Regions from separate parts of the Streptomyces sp. NPDC104761 genome, predicted to be linked through region 2. Evidence: riboswitches for the same ligand, from Rfam matches in the RefSeq annotation. Region 2 holds a riboswitch; the other holds the start of a gene.
What was found. Region 2 has a riboswitch for glycine ahead of gcvP (aminomethyl-transferring glycine dehydrogenase). Riboswitches for the same ligand answer to the same signal wherever they lie in the genome.
Positions count from the first base shown of each region.

Region 1 (6,956 bases), on a different contig from region 2:
GTGCCGATCCGCAGACCCGAGGTGACCATCGGCGGCCGCGGGTCGTTCGGGACGGCGTTGCGGTTGACCGTGATGCCGACCTCGTGGAGGCGGTCCTCGGCCTGCTGCCCGTCCAGTTCGGACGCACGCAGGTCGACGAGGATCAGGTGGACGTCCGTGCCGCCGGACAGGACGCTCACGCCGGCCTCGCGGGCGTCGGCGGCGGTGAGCCGCTCCGCCAGGATGCGGGCTCCCTCCACCGTACGACGCTGGCGCTCCTTGAAGTCCTCCGAGGCGGCGACCTTGAAGGAAACCGCCTTCGCCGCGATCACGTGCTCCAGGGGGCCGCCCTGGAACCCCGGGAAGACGGACGAGTTCAGCTTCTTCGCGAAGTCCTTGCGGGCCAGGATGATGCCGCCGCGCGGGCCGCCGAGCGTCTTGTGGGTGGTGGAGGTGACCACGTCCGCGTAGGGGACCGGGTTCGGGTGCAGACCCGCCGCGACCAGGCCGGCGAAGTGTGCCATGTCGACCCACAGGAACGCCTCGACCTCGTCGGCGATCCGGCGGAACTCCGCGAAGTCCAGCTGGCGCGGGTACGCCGACCAGCCCGCGATGATCACCTTCGGGCGGTGCTCCTTGGCGAGCCGCTCCACCTCGGCCATGTCGACCAGGCCGGCGTCGTCCACGTGGTACGCGACCACGTTGAACTGCTTGCCGGAGAAGTTCAGGCGCATGCCGTGGGTCAGGTGGCCGCCGTGGGCGAGGTCCAGGCCCAGGATGGTGTCGCCGGGCTGGGCCAGCGCGAACAGGGCCGCCTGGTTGGCGGAGGCGCCGGAGTGCGGCTGCACGTTGGCGTACTCGGCGCCGAACAGCTCCTTCACCCGGTCGATGGCGATCTGCTCGGTGACGTCGACGTGCTCGCAGCCGCCGTAGTAGCGGCGGCCCGGGTACCCCTCGGCGTACTTGTTGGTGAGGACCGAACCCTGGGCCTCCATGACCGCGAGCGGAGCGAAGTTCTCCGAGGCGATCATCTCCAGGGTGGACTGCTGGCGCGCCAGCTCCGCGTCGACCGCGGCTGCCACCTCGGGGTCGAGCTCGTGCAGGGGCGTGTTCAGAAGCGACAACTCAGACATCCGTTCTACGACTCCTCAGCCGGCGGTGAAGGCGGTGTACTCGTCGGCGGAGAGCAGGTCGGCCGGCTCGTCCGTGACGCGCACCTTGAAGAGCCAGCCGTCCTCGAAGGGGGCCGAGTTCACCAGGGACGGGTCGTCGACGACGTCCTCGTTGACCGCGGTGATCTCACCGGTGACCGGGGCGTACAGGTCGGACACCGACTTGGTCGACTCCAGCTCGCCGCAGGACTCGCCCGCGGTCACCGTGTCGCCGACCGCCGGGAGCTGGACGAAGACGACGTCACCGAGCGCGTTGGCCGCGTGCTCCGTGATGCCGACCGTCGCCACGCCGTCCTCGGCGGCCGTGAGCCACTCGTGCTCCTTGCTGTAACGCAGCTGCTGGGGGTTGCTCATGGCCTGAATTCTCCTGTACGCGGGGAAGTGCTGGTGAAGGGGGGACTGCTGGGGATACGCGTGATCAGCGGCGATGTGCGCGGGGTCACGCCCGGTGGGCTGCCCGGTGGGCTACTTCTGGCGCTTGTAGAAGGGCAGTGCCACGACCTCGTACGGCTCGTGACTGCCCCGGATGTCCACGCCCACGCCCGCCGTGCCCGGCGCCGAGTGCGCCGCGTCGACGTACGCCATGGCGATCGGCCTGCCCAGGGTGGGGGAGGGGGCGCCCGAGGTGACCTCTCCGATCACCTCGCCGCCGGCGACCACCGGGTAACCGGCGCGCGGCACCCGGCGGCCCTCGGCGATCAGGCCGACGAGCACCCGCGGCGGGTTCTGCTCGGCGCGGGCGGCGGCCTCGGCGAGCGCGGCGCGCCCCACGAAGTCGCCCTCCTTCTCGAACTTCACCACCCGGCCGAGCCCGGCGTCGAACGGGGTGAGCGAGGTGCTGAGCTCGTGCCCGTACAGCGGCATGCCCGCCTCGAGGCGCAGCGTGTCCCGGCAGGACAGCCCGCATGGCACCAGGCCGGCGCCCTCGCCGGCCTTGGTCAGCGCCTGCCACAGCTCCACCGCGTGCTCCGGCTTCACGAACAGCTCGAAGCCGTCCTCGCCGGTGTAGCCGGTGCGCGCGATCAGCGCCGGAACGCCGGCGACGGTGCCGGGCAGCCCGGCGTAGTACTTCAGCCCGTCCAGGTCGGCGTCGGTGAGGGAGGCGAGGATGCCGGGGGACTCCGGGCCCTGGACGGCGAGCAGCGCGTACGCGTCCCGGTCGTCGCGGACCTCGGCGTCGAACCCGGCGGAGCGCTCCACGAGCGCGTCGAGGACGACCTGGGCGTTGGAGGCGTTGGCGACGACCAGGTACTCGGTCTCGGCCAGCCGGTAGACGATCAGGTCGTCCAGGATGCCGCCGTCGGCCCGGCAGATCATGGTGTAGCGGGCCCGGCCCGTGCCGACGGAGGCGATGTTCCCGACCAGCGCGTGGTTCAGCAGGGCGGCGGCCTGGGGGCCGGTCACGGTGATCTCGCCCATGTGGGAGAGGTCGAAGAGCCCGGCCCTGGTGCGTACGGCAACGTGCTCGTCGCGCTCGGAGCCGTAGCGCAGGGGCATGTCCCAGCCGGCGAAGTCGGTCATGGTCGCGCCGAGCGAGCGGTGCAGGGCGTCGAGCGCGGTGCGGCGGGGTGCGGCGGAATCGGTACTGCTCATCGGTCGGTCGTCTCCCGAAGGTCCCAAGGGCATGACAGGCGAGGGCTGTCCTCCCCATCTGTCATCGGAACCTGAGAGGTTCGCCCTGACCACGGACGTGATCACGGCTTGCACCTTGGGTGGAGCCACTGACACAGCGGCCCGCTTTTCAGATGTGCCTCGCCCGCGCGGTAACGGGGCCTGAGAGATTCAAGGGAGGGACTTGCTCCTTCGGCGCCCCAGCGAACGGCTGGGGACTCTCCCGCGCGGATTCAAGCGGCCGGTATGCAGTTGGCGCGGACATCATTGCACGCCGCCCGGGGCCGTGGCAGGCCCGACCCGTCCCGCGCCTTTGTGACGGCCCTGTGGCAGGACGCGAACGGAACCGCGAGACACCGTGCATTACCTTCTCTTTACGGTTCGTGGGGAAAACCTTTCCTGAACCCCCAGGGAGGACGATCACGGTGACAAGGACCACGGCATACGCGACGACGACTGGCATCGCCCTGCCCCGGCAGCCGGCGGCCCCGGCCCGCGAGCGGTGCGACGAGCTCGCCGCGCCGGTCGTCCGCGACCTGCGCGGCCGGGCCGGGCACAGCCCGCACGGCCTGCTCTTCGGCCCCCGGGACCTGGTCGTGGTCACCGGGCTGCCCGGCAGCGGAAAATCCACCCTGATGCACCGCACCGTGCAGGGCATCCGCATCGACTCCCAGGACACCCGCGACCGCTGGGACGCCCGCCTGGCCCGTCTCCTGCCGTACGCCGTCTACCGCCCGCTGGTCCGCCTCGCCCACTACGCCGGGCTGCGCCGCGCCCTCGGCACCGGCGAGGGCGTGGTCGTGCACGACTGCGGGACCCAGGCCTGGGTGCGCGACTGGCTGGCCCGGGAGGCCCGCCGCCGCGGCGGCACCCTGCACCTGCTGCTGCTCGACGTCACGCCGGGCACGGCCCTGGACGGCCAGCGCGAGCGCGGCCGGGGCGTCTCCCGGTACGCCTTCCTGCGCCACCGCAGGGCGGCCGGCCGGCTGCTGCGGGCGGCGGAGAGGGGCAGACTTCCCGAGGGCGTCGGCTCGGCGGTCCTCCTCGACCGGGCCGCGGCGGACGTACTGCGCCGGATCGGCTTCGCGGGCTGAGGCCGCCATCGGGGCCGAACCGGCTGGTGGGGTGGCTTTGTCGGCGTCACCCGCTAGCCTTTCCAGCCTCAGCAGCGGTTTCCAGCAGGCGGTAGGCAGATGGACTTCCCGGCGGACATTCCCGCGGACTTCCCGGCACAGGCGCACCCCCACCCGCACGGCGGGTGGCCCGGCAACGAACTGGAGGAGGTCCTGTCGGCCTCCCTCGGCGTGCCCGCGGCGGCCGGCCGGCTCATCGAGGTACTGGGCCGGAGCTTCCTGTGGATCCCGCTGCCCGAGGGCGGCGGCCCGCACAGCGGCCCGCTGGACCTGCCCACCACGCAGATCGAGGGCCAGGTGTACGTGCCGGTCTTCAGCTCCGAGGAGCAGTTCCGGCAGGTGGCCGGCTCCCACCTGTCGTACACGATCGCCCCGGCGGTCGAGTTCGCCCGCGGACTGCCCCCGCAGGTCGGCATCGCCGTCAACCCCGGGGGTGTCGTGGGTGTCCCGCTGCCGCCGGAGGCGGTCGCCCAGCTCTGCCGGGCCGGCCGCACCGAACTGGACGGTCCCGCCTCCGGCGGCCGGGTCCGCCTCTTCGAACCGGACTGGCAGGACGACCCGGTGGACTTCCTGGCCGCGGCGTCGGCGGAGTTCGCGGCGATCGGCGTGGTCGCCACGGCCCGCCGCTGCCTGGCCGCCATCGAGACGGCCGACCCGGTGATGTTCGTGGGCATCGAACTCTCCCAGTGGGAGGGCGACTTGCGCGCCCTGCCCCTGGAGGCCCTGGGCAGGGCGCTGGGCCGGGTCCCGGTGAAGTGGCCGGTGAACCTGGTCCTCCTGGACGTGGCGGACGACCCGGTGGGCCACTGGATGCGCGAGAGCGTGCGCCCCTTCTATCAGTACGGTCACTAGGAACGCCCTGGGGCAGCCGACTCGGGGCGCGGGGTACTGCGCGCTCGGTCACGACGGGACCCGCACCCGCCGACGGACAATCGGCGCCACCCCCTTGGCGCTTAAGCTGTCTCCAAACGCGGGGCGGTCCTCCGAACGCGGGGCACCAGATGAAGGGGCGGTAACACGTGAGCGCCAGCGGCACCGCGGCGGCCGGACAGGTCGAGCACATGCTGCGCCAGGTAACCCCCGGGCGCTACGACGCCTACGAGGCACTCCTCCGCGCCCTCGCCACGCCCTCCTCCGGTCAGATCTGGATGCTGCTCTGGCACGGTCAGGCCGGCTCCCCCGACGCCCAGTACGGGAACATGGAGGTCGAGGGCCACGGCTACGCCCCCTGCGTGACCTCGGCCCAGGAACTCTCCGCGAGCGGCTGGAACCGCTCGTACGAGGTGGTCGACGGCGTCGACGTGGCCCGCACGCTCTACCCCGACCACTTCGGCCTCTGGCTCAACCCGCACGCGCCGGGCGGCGGCGTCGGCATCCCCTGGCTGGACCTGCGCCGCATCGCCACCGGCCTGGACCGCCAGCCGGCCGGGCCGCTCAGGATCACCGAACCGGCCATCGAGGTCCCGCAGTTCTACGCCCTGCTCACACAGAACGCCCACCGCACCCCCGCCATCCGCTCGCTGCGCCGCGCCTGGGTGCAGCCGGCCCTCGGGGCGCCGTACCTCGCGATCGGCCTGGACGTCTACGACACCTCGCCGTCGGCCGTGGACTCGGTGCGGGGGATGATGCAGCAGTCGATCGGCGCGGTGCCGGACGGACTGCCGGTCTCGACGGTCGCGATGACCGACGAGTACGACCCGGTCGTGATGTGGATGCGGGCGACGGCACGGCCCTTCTACGACCGCGAGGCCCACGCGGCGCCGGCACCGGCGGCGGGGTACGGCTATCCGCCCGCGCCCGGCGTCTACTGACCGCGCTGCGCGCCTCCCGCAGGGGGAGTTCGACGGGCCCGGCCGACGGCGTAGCGTAGCGCCGGGAACTGCGGCGGCTGAGGCGGACGAAGCCGGTCTGCGCGCGTAGTCCGCGGACATACGTCAGCTCATGCGCCGTCTTGTCAAGGTATGTCCGTGTCCGGCGGGCGTTACCCGACGTTCGGATAACGAAACTACATGCTCGTATCACGGTTGCGCATCCATTCACCGCCAACTCTGGCAACCAGTCGCCACAGCGTTGAAGACTCGCGCTTCATGGGGTGTTTCACCCTGCCCAGGAGAGAGCGATCATGCCGCTACCAGCGGCAAGTGCAAGCCGGCTACAGCCGGTTGAGAGGGGTCCCTGCCAGATGACGGCACCATTGCACGAGCCGACCGCGGAGGCGGCCCCGAGTGCGGCCGAAGAAGCGGCAGCTGCCAACGCCGGTGACAAGGCCGTGCAGGGACGTTCCCTGGGCCGGATCGCCTGGGAGCGCCTCAAGCGCGACAAACTCGCCCTCACGGGCGGCGTCGTCGTGCTTCTCCTCATCCTGGTCGCCGTCCTCGCCCCAGTGATCGCCAACCTGGTCGGCCAGGATCCGGACACCTTCCACGAGAGCCTCATCGACCCTCTGTTCGGCACACCCAAGGGATCGTTGGGCGGCATCAGCGGCGACCACCTGCTCGGCGTCGAGCCCGTCAACGGCCGGGACATCTTCGCGCGGATCCTCTACGGCGCCCAGATCTCGCTCCTCGTGGGCTTCCTGTCCGCGATCGTCGCCGTCGTCCTCGGCACCGTCCTCGGCATCCTGGCCGGCTTCTTCGGCGGCTGGGTCGACTCGGCGATCAGCCGTGTCATGGACGGTCTGCTGGCCTTCCCGCAGCTGCTCTTCATCATCGCGCTGGTCTCCGTGATGCCGAACGACATGCTGGGGCTGAGCGGTTCCAGCGTGCGTGTCTTCGTGATGATCCTGGTCATCGGCTTCTTCGGCTGGCCGTACATCGGACGCGTGGTGCGCGGACAGACCCTCTCGATGCGTGAGCGCGAGTACGTCGAGGCCGCCCGATCGCTGGGTGCCGGGCGCTTCTACATCCTGTTCAAGGAACTGCTGCCCAACCTGGTCGCGCCGATCATCGTCTACACGACGATGATGATCCCCACCAACATCCTCACCGAGGCGGCACTCAGCTTCCTGGGCGTGGGCGTCAAGCCGCCCACGTCCTCCTGGGGGCAGATGCTCTCCACCGCG
Region 1 covers NZ_JBVJNZ010000012.1:292,175-299,130, reverse strand. The annotation lists gene glyA (serine hydroxymethyltransferase) at 1-1,103, opposite strand, end outside; gene gcvH (glycine cleavage system protein GcvH) at 1,128-1,505, opposite strand; gene gcvT (glycine cleavage system aminomethyltransferase GcvT) at 1,617-2,744, opposite strand; glycine riboswitch at 2,793-2,902, opposite strand; glycine riboswitch at 2,903-2,998, opposite strand; gene ACZ63F_RS30370 (AAA family ATPase) at 3,182-3,856, shown strand; gene ACZ63F_RS30365 (enhanced serine sensitivity protein SseB) at 3,956-4,747, shown strand; gene ACZ63F_RS30360 (enhanced serine sensitivity protein SseB C-terminal domain-containing protein) at 4,915-5,706, shown strand; gene ACZ63F_RS30355 (ABC transporter permease) at 6,078-6,956, shown strand, end outside.
Region 1: it holds a riboswitch for glycine, as region 2 does, so the genes downstream of both, gcvT (glycine cleavage system aminomethyltransferase GcvT) here and gcvP (aminomethyl-transferring glycine dehydrogenase) in region 2, are expected to answer to the same signal.

Region 2 (6,956 bases):
CGCCAAGACCATGGCGATAGTGACGGACCAGAAGGACACCGCCACCCCGCCGGCCACCTTCGTCCGCAACCAGCTGGAGATCGCCACCCTGCCGGGCAACCCCGACAAGATCTCCTCCCTGAAGGACCTGACGAAGTCGTCGCTGAAGGTCGTGCTGTGCGACAAGACGGTGCCGTGCGGCGCCGCCGCGCAGAAGGCCCTGGACGCCGGCAAGCTCAAGCTCACCCCGGTCTCCTACGAAGAGGACGTGAAGTCCGCCCTCAACAAGGTGGTCCTGAAGGAGGCCGACGCGGCGGTCGTCTACCAGACCGACGTGAAGGCAGCCGGCAGCAAGGTCGAGGGCGTGGAGTTCCCCGAGTCCGCCGACGCGATCAACGACTACCCGATCGCCCTCCTCAAGAACGCCCAGAACCCCACGGTGGCCAAGGCGTTCATCGCGCTGGTGCAGTCCGCCGAGGGCCAGCAGGTGCTGAACGACGCAGGGTTCCTCAAGCCGTGACGAGGACCGACGAGTCCGGCGCCGCGGCCGGCACCCTCACGGGCGGTCCGCGGCGCCGGCGCGTTCGGACCGCCGTACCGCTACCGCTCCTCCTCCCCGGAGCGGTGGCTCTGGTCTTCCTGCTCCTGCCACTGGTCGCCCTGCTGGTCAGGGCCCCCTGGCGCGGCCTGCCGTCCCTGCTGACCAGCGCGGAGGTCTGGCAGGCCCTCCAGCTCTCCCTCGTCTGCGCCACGGCGGCGACGGCCGTCAGCCTCGTCCTGGGCGTCCCCCTGGCCTGGCTGCTGGCCCGCACGGAGTTCCCCGGCCGGGGATTCGTCCGCGCGCTGGTCACCCTCCCCCTCGTCCTCCCCCCGGTGGTGGGCGGTGTGGCCCTGCTGCTCGCGCTCGGCCGCAACGGGGTGGTGGGCCAGTGGCTGGACTCCTGGTTCGGCATCACCCTGCCCTTCACCACGACCGGCGTGGTCGTCGCCGAGTCCTTCGTGGCCATGCCCTTCCTGGTGATCAGCGTCGAGGGCACGCTCCGCGCCGCCGACCCCCGCTACGAGGAGGCGGCCACCACCCTCGGCGCCTCCCGCTTCACCGCGTTCCGCCGGGTCACGCTCCCCCTCATCGCCCCGGGCATCGCGGCCGGCTCGGTCCTGGCGTGGGCCCGCGCGCTCGGCGAGTTCGGAGCGACGATCACCTTCGCCGGCAACTTCCCCGGCCGCACCCAGACCATGCCGCTCGCCGTCTACCTCGCCCTGCAGAACGACCCCGACGCGGCGATCGCGCTCAGCCTGGTGCTGCTGGCGGTGTCGATCGCGGTACTGGCGGCGTTGCGGGATCGTTGGATGACGGCATCATGAGGACGACCTGGTGGACGACGCCCCGATGACAGACCCGAACCGCACGGCAGCAGACGAGGCACAGCCCCCCGCAAGGTCTCCCTCGGCGGCAGGCGGCGCTCAGCAGCCCCACCGTGGTGCGGGTGGGAACCCGGACCCGACCGAAGGCCGGGCAGTCACCACGCACCGGCACCCGCACCCGCACCCGAAGGACACCGCCCTCCACGCCCACCTCGTCGTCACCCGCCCCACCTTTCACCTGGACATCACCCTCACCGCCGCCCCCGGCGAGGTCGTCGCCCTCCTCGGCCCCAACGGCGCCGGAAAGACCACAGCCCTGCGCGCCCTGGCCGGCCTCACCCCCCTCACCACCGGCCACCTGCGCCTCGACGGCACGGAGTTGGACCGGACACCCCCCGAATCCCGCCCGGTCGGCGTCGTCTTCCAGGACTACCTCCTCTTCCCTCACCTCACGGCCCTCGACAACGTCGCCTTCGGCCCCCGCTGCCACGGCGCGACAAAGGCCGAGGCCCGCGCCCAGGCGGCCGCCTGGCTGGACCGCATGGGCCTCGCCGAACACGCCGGCGTCAAACCCCGCCGCCTCTCCGGCGGCCAGGCCCAGCGCGTCGCGCTGGCCCGCGCCCTGGCCACCCGCCCCCGCCTGCTGCTCCTGGACGAACCGCTCGCCGCCCTCGACGCCCGCACCCGCCTGGAGGTACGGTCCCGACTCCGCCGCCACCTGGCCGAGTTCGAGGCGGTCGCGGTCCTGGTCACCCACGATCCGCTGGACGCCATGGTGCTGGCCGACCGCCTGATCGTCGTCGAGGACGGCCGGGTCGTCCAGGAGGGCACGCCCGCCGACATCGCCCGCCACCCCCGCACCGACTACATCGCCCAGCTGGTCGGCCTCAACCTCTACCGGGGCCGGGCCGAGGGCCACACGGTCCACCTCGCCGCGGGCCCCTCGATCACCACCACCGAAGTCCTCACAGGTGACGTCTTCGTCGCGTTCCCGCCGAGCGCCGTCACCCTCTTCCGGGACCGCCCCACCGGCGCCAGCGCCCGCAACCTCTGGCGCTGCGAGGTCGCCGGCCTGGAGACCCACGGCGACCAGATCCGCGCCGCCCTGACCGGCGAACTCGCCCTCGCCGCCGACCTCACCACGGTCGCTGCGGCCGAACTGGACCTGCACCCGGGCGCCACGGTCTGGGCGACGGTGAAGGCGGCCCAGACGCACGCGTACCCGGCGTGAAGACGGGAGGCCCCGCCGAAGCGGGGCCTCTCGCGTCATGCCTGTGCGTCAGTCCTCGTACGCGTCCAGCGGCGGGCACGAGCACACCAGGTTCCGGTCGCCGAAGGCCTGGTCGATCCGGCGCACCGGCGGCCAGTACTTGTCGGCGGCGGACACTCCGGCGGGGAAGACGGCCTCCTCCCTGCTGTACTCGTGCTTCCACTCGCCGCCCAGCGCGGCGGCGGTGTGCGGAGCACCACGCAGCGGGTTGTCGGCGGCGGACCACTCGCCCGCTCCGACCTTGTCGATCTCCGCACGGATGGCGATCATCGCCTCGCAGAACCGGTCCAGCTCAGCGAGGTCCTCGGACTCGGTCGGCTCGATCATCAGCGTGCCGGCCACCGGGAAGGACATCGTCGGCGCGTGGAAGCCGTAGTCGATGAGCCGCTTGGCGACGTCGTCGACGCTCACGCCGGTCGCCTTGGTCAGCGGCCGCAGGTCGATGATGCACTCGTGCGCGACGAGGCCGCCGGGCCCGGTGTAGAGCACGGGGAAGTGCGGCTCCAGCCGCTTGGCGACGTAGTTGGCGCTGAGCACGGCCACCTGGGTGGCCCGCTTCAGTCCCTCGCCGCCCATGAGCCGGACGTACGCCCACGAGATCGGCAGGATCCCCGCCGAGCCCCACGGCGCGGCCGAGATCGGCCCGACACCCGTCTCAGGGCCGGCGGCCGGCTGCAGCGGGTGGTTCGGCAGGTACGGCGCCAGGTGCGCCCGTACGGCCACCGGACCGACACCGGGACCGCCGCCGCCGTGCGGGATGCAGAAGGTCTTGTGCAGGTTGAGGTGGGAGACGTCGCCGCCGAAGTGGCCCGGCTTGGCGACGCCGACCAGGGCGTTGAGGTTGGCGCCGTCGACGTAGACCTGTCCGCCGGCCTCGTGCACCTGCGCGCAGATGTCGGCGACGTGCTCCTCGAAAACCCCGTGCGTGGACGGGTAGGTGATCATCAGCACGGCGAGTTCGTCGCGGTGCTGCTCGATCTTCGCCCGCAGGTCGGCGACGTCGATCTCGCCGTCCTCGGCGGTCTTCACGACGACGACCTTCATGCCCGCCATGACGGCGCTGGCGGCGTTGGTGCCGTGTGCGGACGACGGGATCAGGCACACGGTCCGCTGTGCGTCGCCGTTGGCGCGGTGGTACGCGCGCACGGCGAGCAGGCCGGCGAACTCGCCCTGCGATCCGGCGTTGGGCTGCAGGGACACCTTGTCGTAGCCGGTGACCTCGGCGAGCCGCTCCTCCAGCTCCCGGATCAGGGTCAGGTAGCCCTGCGCCTGCTCGGCGGGCGCGAACGGGTGCAGCTGGCCGAACTCGGGCCAGGTGACCGGCTCCATCTCGGTGGTCGCGTTGAGCTTCATGGTGCAGGAGCCCAGCGGGATCATGCCGCGGTCCAGCGCGTAGTCCCGGTCCGCGAGCCTGCGCAGGTAGCGGAGCATCGCGGTCTCGGAGCGGTGCTGCTGGAAGACGGGGTGGGTCAGGTAGCCGTCGGTGCGCAGCAGCGCCTCGGGGAGCGAGTCCTCGACGACGGCGTCCAGCGCCTCGACGTCGCCCTTGACGCCGAAGGCCGTCCAGACGGCGCTCAGCTGGGCGCGGGTGGTGGTCTCGTCGCAGGCCATGGAGACGTGGTCGGCATCGACGAGCCGCAGGTTGACACCGGCCTCGCGGGCGGCGGCGGCGATCCCGGCGGCCTTGCCGGGCACGCGCGCGGTGAGGGTGTCGAAGTAGGCGCCGTGCACGATCTCGACACCGCCGGCCGTGAGCCCCGCGGCGAGGATCGTGGCGTAGCGGTGCGTCCGCTGCGCGATGGCCCTGAGCCCCTCGGGCCCGTGGTAGACGGCGTACATGCCGGCCATCACGGCGAGCAGCACCTGCGCGGTGCAGATGTTGCTGGTGGCCTTCTCCCGCCGGATGTGCTGCTCGCGGGTCTGCAGCGCCAGCCGGTACGCCTTGTTCCCGTCGGCGTCCACGGAGACACCCACGAGGCGCCCGGGCAGGCTGCGCGCGAACTTCTCGCGGACCGCCATGTAACCGGCGTGCGGACCGCCGAAGCCCATCGGCACACCGAACCGCTGGGTGGTGCCGACGGCGATGTCGGCCCCGAGCTCACCGGGCGAGGTCAGCAGGGTGAGCGCGAGCAGGTCGGCGGCGACGGTGACGAGCGCACCCACCTCGTGCGCCTGCTCGACGACGGCCTTGATGTCGCGTACGGCACCGGAGGCGCCGGGGTACTGGACGAGCACCCCGTTGATCTCCCGCCCGGCGAGCTCCGCCGGAATGCCGTCGGTGAGGTCGGCGACCACGACCTCCACGCCCGTGGGCTCGGCCCGGGTCTGGATCACGGCGACGGTCTGCGGCAGCGCGTCCGCGTCGACGACGAAGACGCCCTTCTTGTTCTTGCCCATGCGCAGCGAGAGGGCCATCGCCTCGGCGGCGGCCGTGCCCTCGTCGAGCAGCGAGGCACCGGAGGTGGGCAGCCCGGTGAGGTCGGCGACCACGGTCTGGAAGTTCAGCAGCGCTTCCAGGCGCCCCTGGGAGATCTCCGGCTGGTACGGCGTGTAGGCCGTGTACCAGGCGGGGTTCTCCATCACGTTGCGCAGGATGACGGGCGGCGTGAAGGTCCCGTAGTACCCCAGGCCGATCATCGAGTCGAGCACCTGGTTCCGGTCGGCCAGGGAGCGCAGTTCGGCCAGCACCTCGGCCTCGGTGCGGGCACCGGGCAGGTCGAGCCGGTCGGCGTTCTTGATCACGTCCGGCACGGCGGCGGCGGTCAGCTCGTCGAGCGAGCCGTAGCCGACCTGGGCGAGCATCTTGGCCCGCGCCTCGTGGTCGGGGCCGATATGGCGCTGCTCGAAGGGAATACCCTGCTCGAGTTCGGAGAGCGGGATGCGCTGGGCGGTCATTGCGGAGGCCTCCTGGTCTGACGCGACCTTCGAGGGGTACCCCGGCACGGGTACCCCGACGGCCTCCCCCTCTGTCATCTGACCTGAGAGCTTCGCCGGTGCGCCCTAGCGGGCCATCGGCTTGCACCGTCGGTGAGAGCGGACACCGTCGACATCCGCCCTGCTTTCCAGAGTGACCTCGTCCGTGCGGTACGTGGGCCTGAGAGATTCCGGGGAGGATTTGCTCCTTCGGCGCCTCCGGTTTCCCGGAGGACTCTCCCGCACGGGGTCAGCAGCCGCTGTCAGCCTACCAGCGGGGGCAACACCGGAGCCTTCGAGTGGCCGCCTCCTTCAATGTGCTCTTTTGTAGTGCTTACGGATGAGTTGCGACCAAGTGGAGGGCCCGTGCAGACCGACATCGATCCGCGCAACCTGATCGGCCGCAAGGCGTTCGACCGCAACGGCACGAAGATCGGCACGATCGACGAGGTGTACCTCGACGACGCGACGGGCGTGCCGGAGTGGGCGGCCATACGCACCGGCCTGTTCTCCAGGGACGCCTTCGTCCCCCTGGAACCCAGCGAACTGGTCGAGGGCACTCTTCAGGTCCCCTTCGACCGCGCCCTGATCAAAGACGCCCCCGACTTCGGCGTGGGCCGCCACCTCTCCCCCGAACAGGAGCTGCAGCTCTACCACCACTACGGCCTGGACACGAGCGCCCCGCCACAGGACCATCCGGACCACGACTTCGGCAAGCTGGCGGGAACGGAGGACGCGGGCGCGTGAGGCCGACGCGGCCGAAGCACATGGCTGCGGGCAGTCGTGCCGCTGGGGCGATGGGCCGGTAAGCGTCCCCACCCCCGCCCAGCTCCACCCGCGGTCACGCACGCACGCCGTCCGCCGGACTCCCCGGCACCAACGGCAATGGCTCCGCGGGCTCCAGCTCGGGATCCTCGACCCGGAACGTCCGCACTCTCCCCGGCCCGACCGACCCCGGCGTCTCGAACCGCACCGTCACCCGCCCCAGCCCACTCCCCTGCACCCATCCGTGTCCGTACTCGGAGTGCCGCACGTCGTGCCCCGCGGGCCACCGCCGCTCGGCAGCCGCCTGCTCCTCGGTGACCGGCTCCGCAGCCTCGTCCTCCGCTGTGAACTCCGCCGCCCCCTCCCCGGCCGCCGCCTGCGCGAACAGGTCCTCCTGCGTGTAGTCGGCCAGCCCCGTCACCCCCACCCCCAGCAGGCGTACACCCCCCGTCGTGTCCACCGAGTCCAGCAGCCGCGCCGCCGCCTCCCGCACCACCGCCGGGTCGTCGGTCGGCCCCCTGAGCGTCTCGGACCTGGTGAGCGTCGAGAAGTCGTACCGCCGCACCTTCAGCACGATGGTCCGCCCGGACAGCCCGGCCCCCCGCAGCCGCCTTACACACCGGTCGGCCAGCCGCTGCACTTCCATCCCCACCCGCAGCCGGTC
Region 2 covers NZ_JBVJNZ010000030.1:9,753-16,708, reverse strand. The annotation lists gene modA (molybdate ABC transporter substrate-binding protein) at 1-499, shown strand, start outside; gene modB (molybdate ABC transporter permease subunit) at 496-1,344, shown strand; gene ACZ63F_RS41715 (ABC transporter ATP-binding protein) at 1,370-2,575, shown strand; gene gcvP (aminomethyl-transferring glycine dehydrogenase) at 2,624-5,509, opposite strand; glycine riboswitch at 5,687-5,780, opposite strand; gene ACZ63F_RS41705 (PRC-barrel domain-containing protein) at 5,894-6,274, shown strand; gene ACZ63F_RS41700 (DNA polymerase IV) at 6,369-6,956, opposite strand, start outside.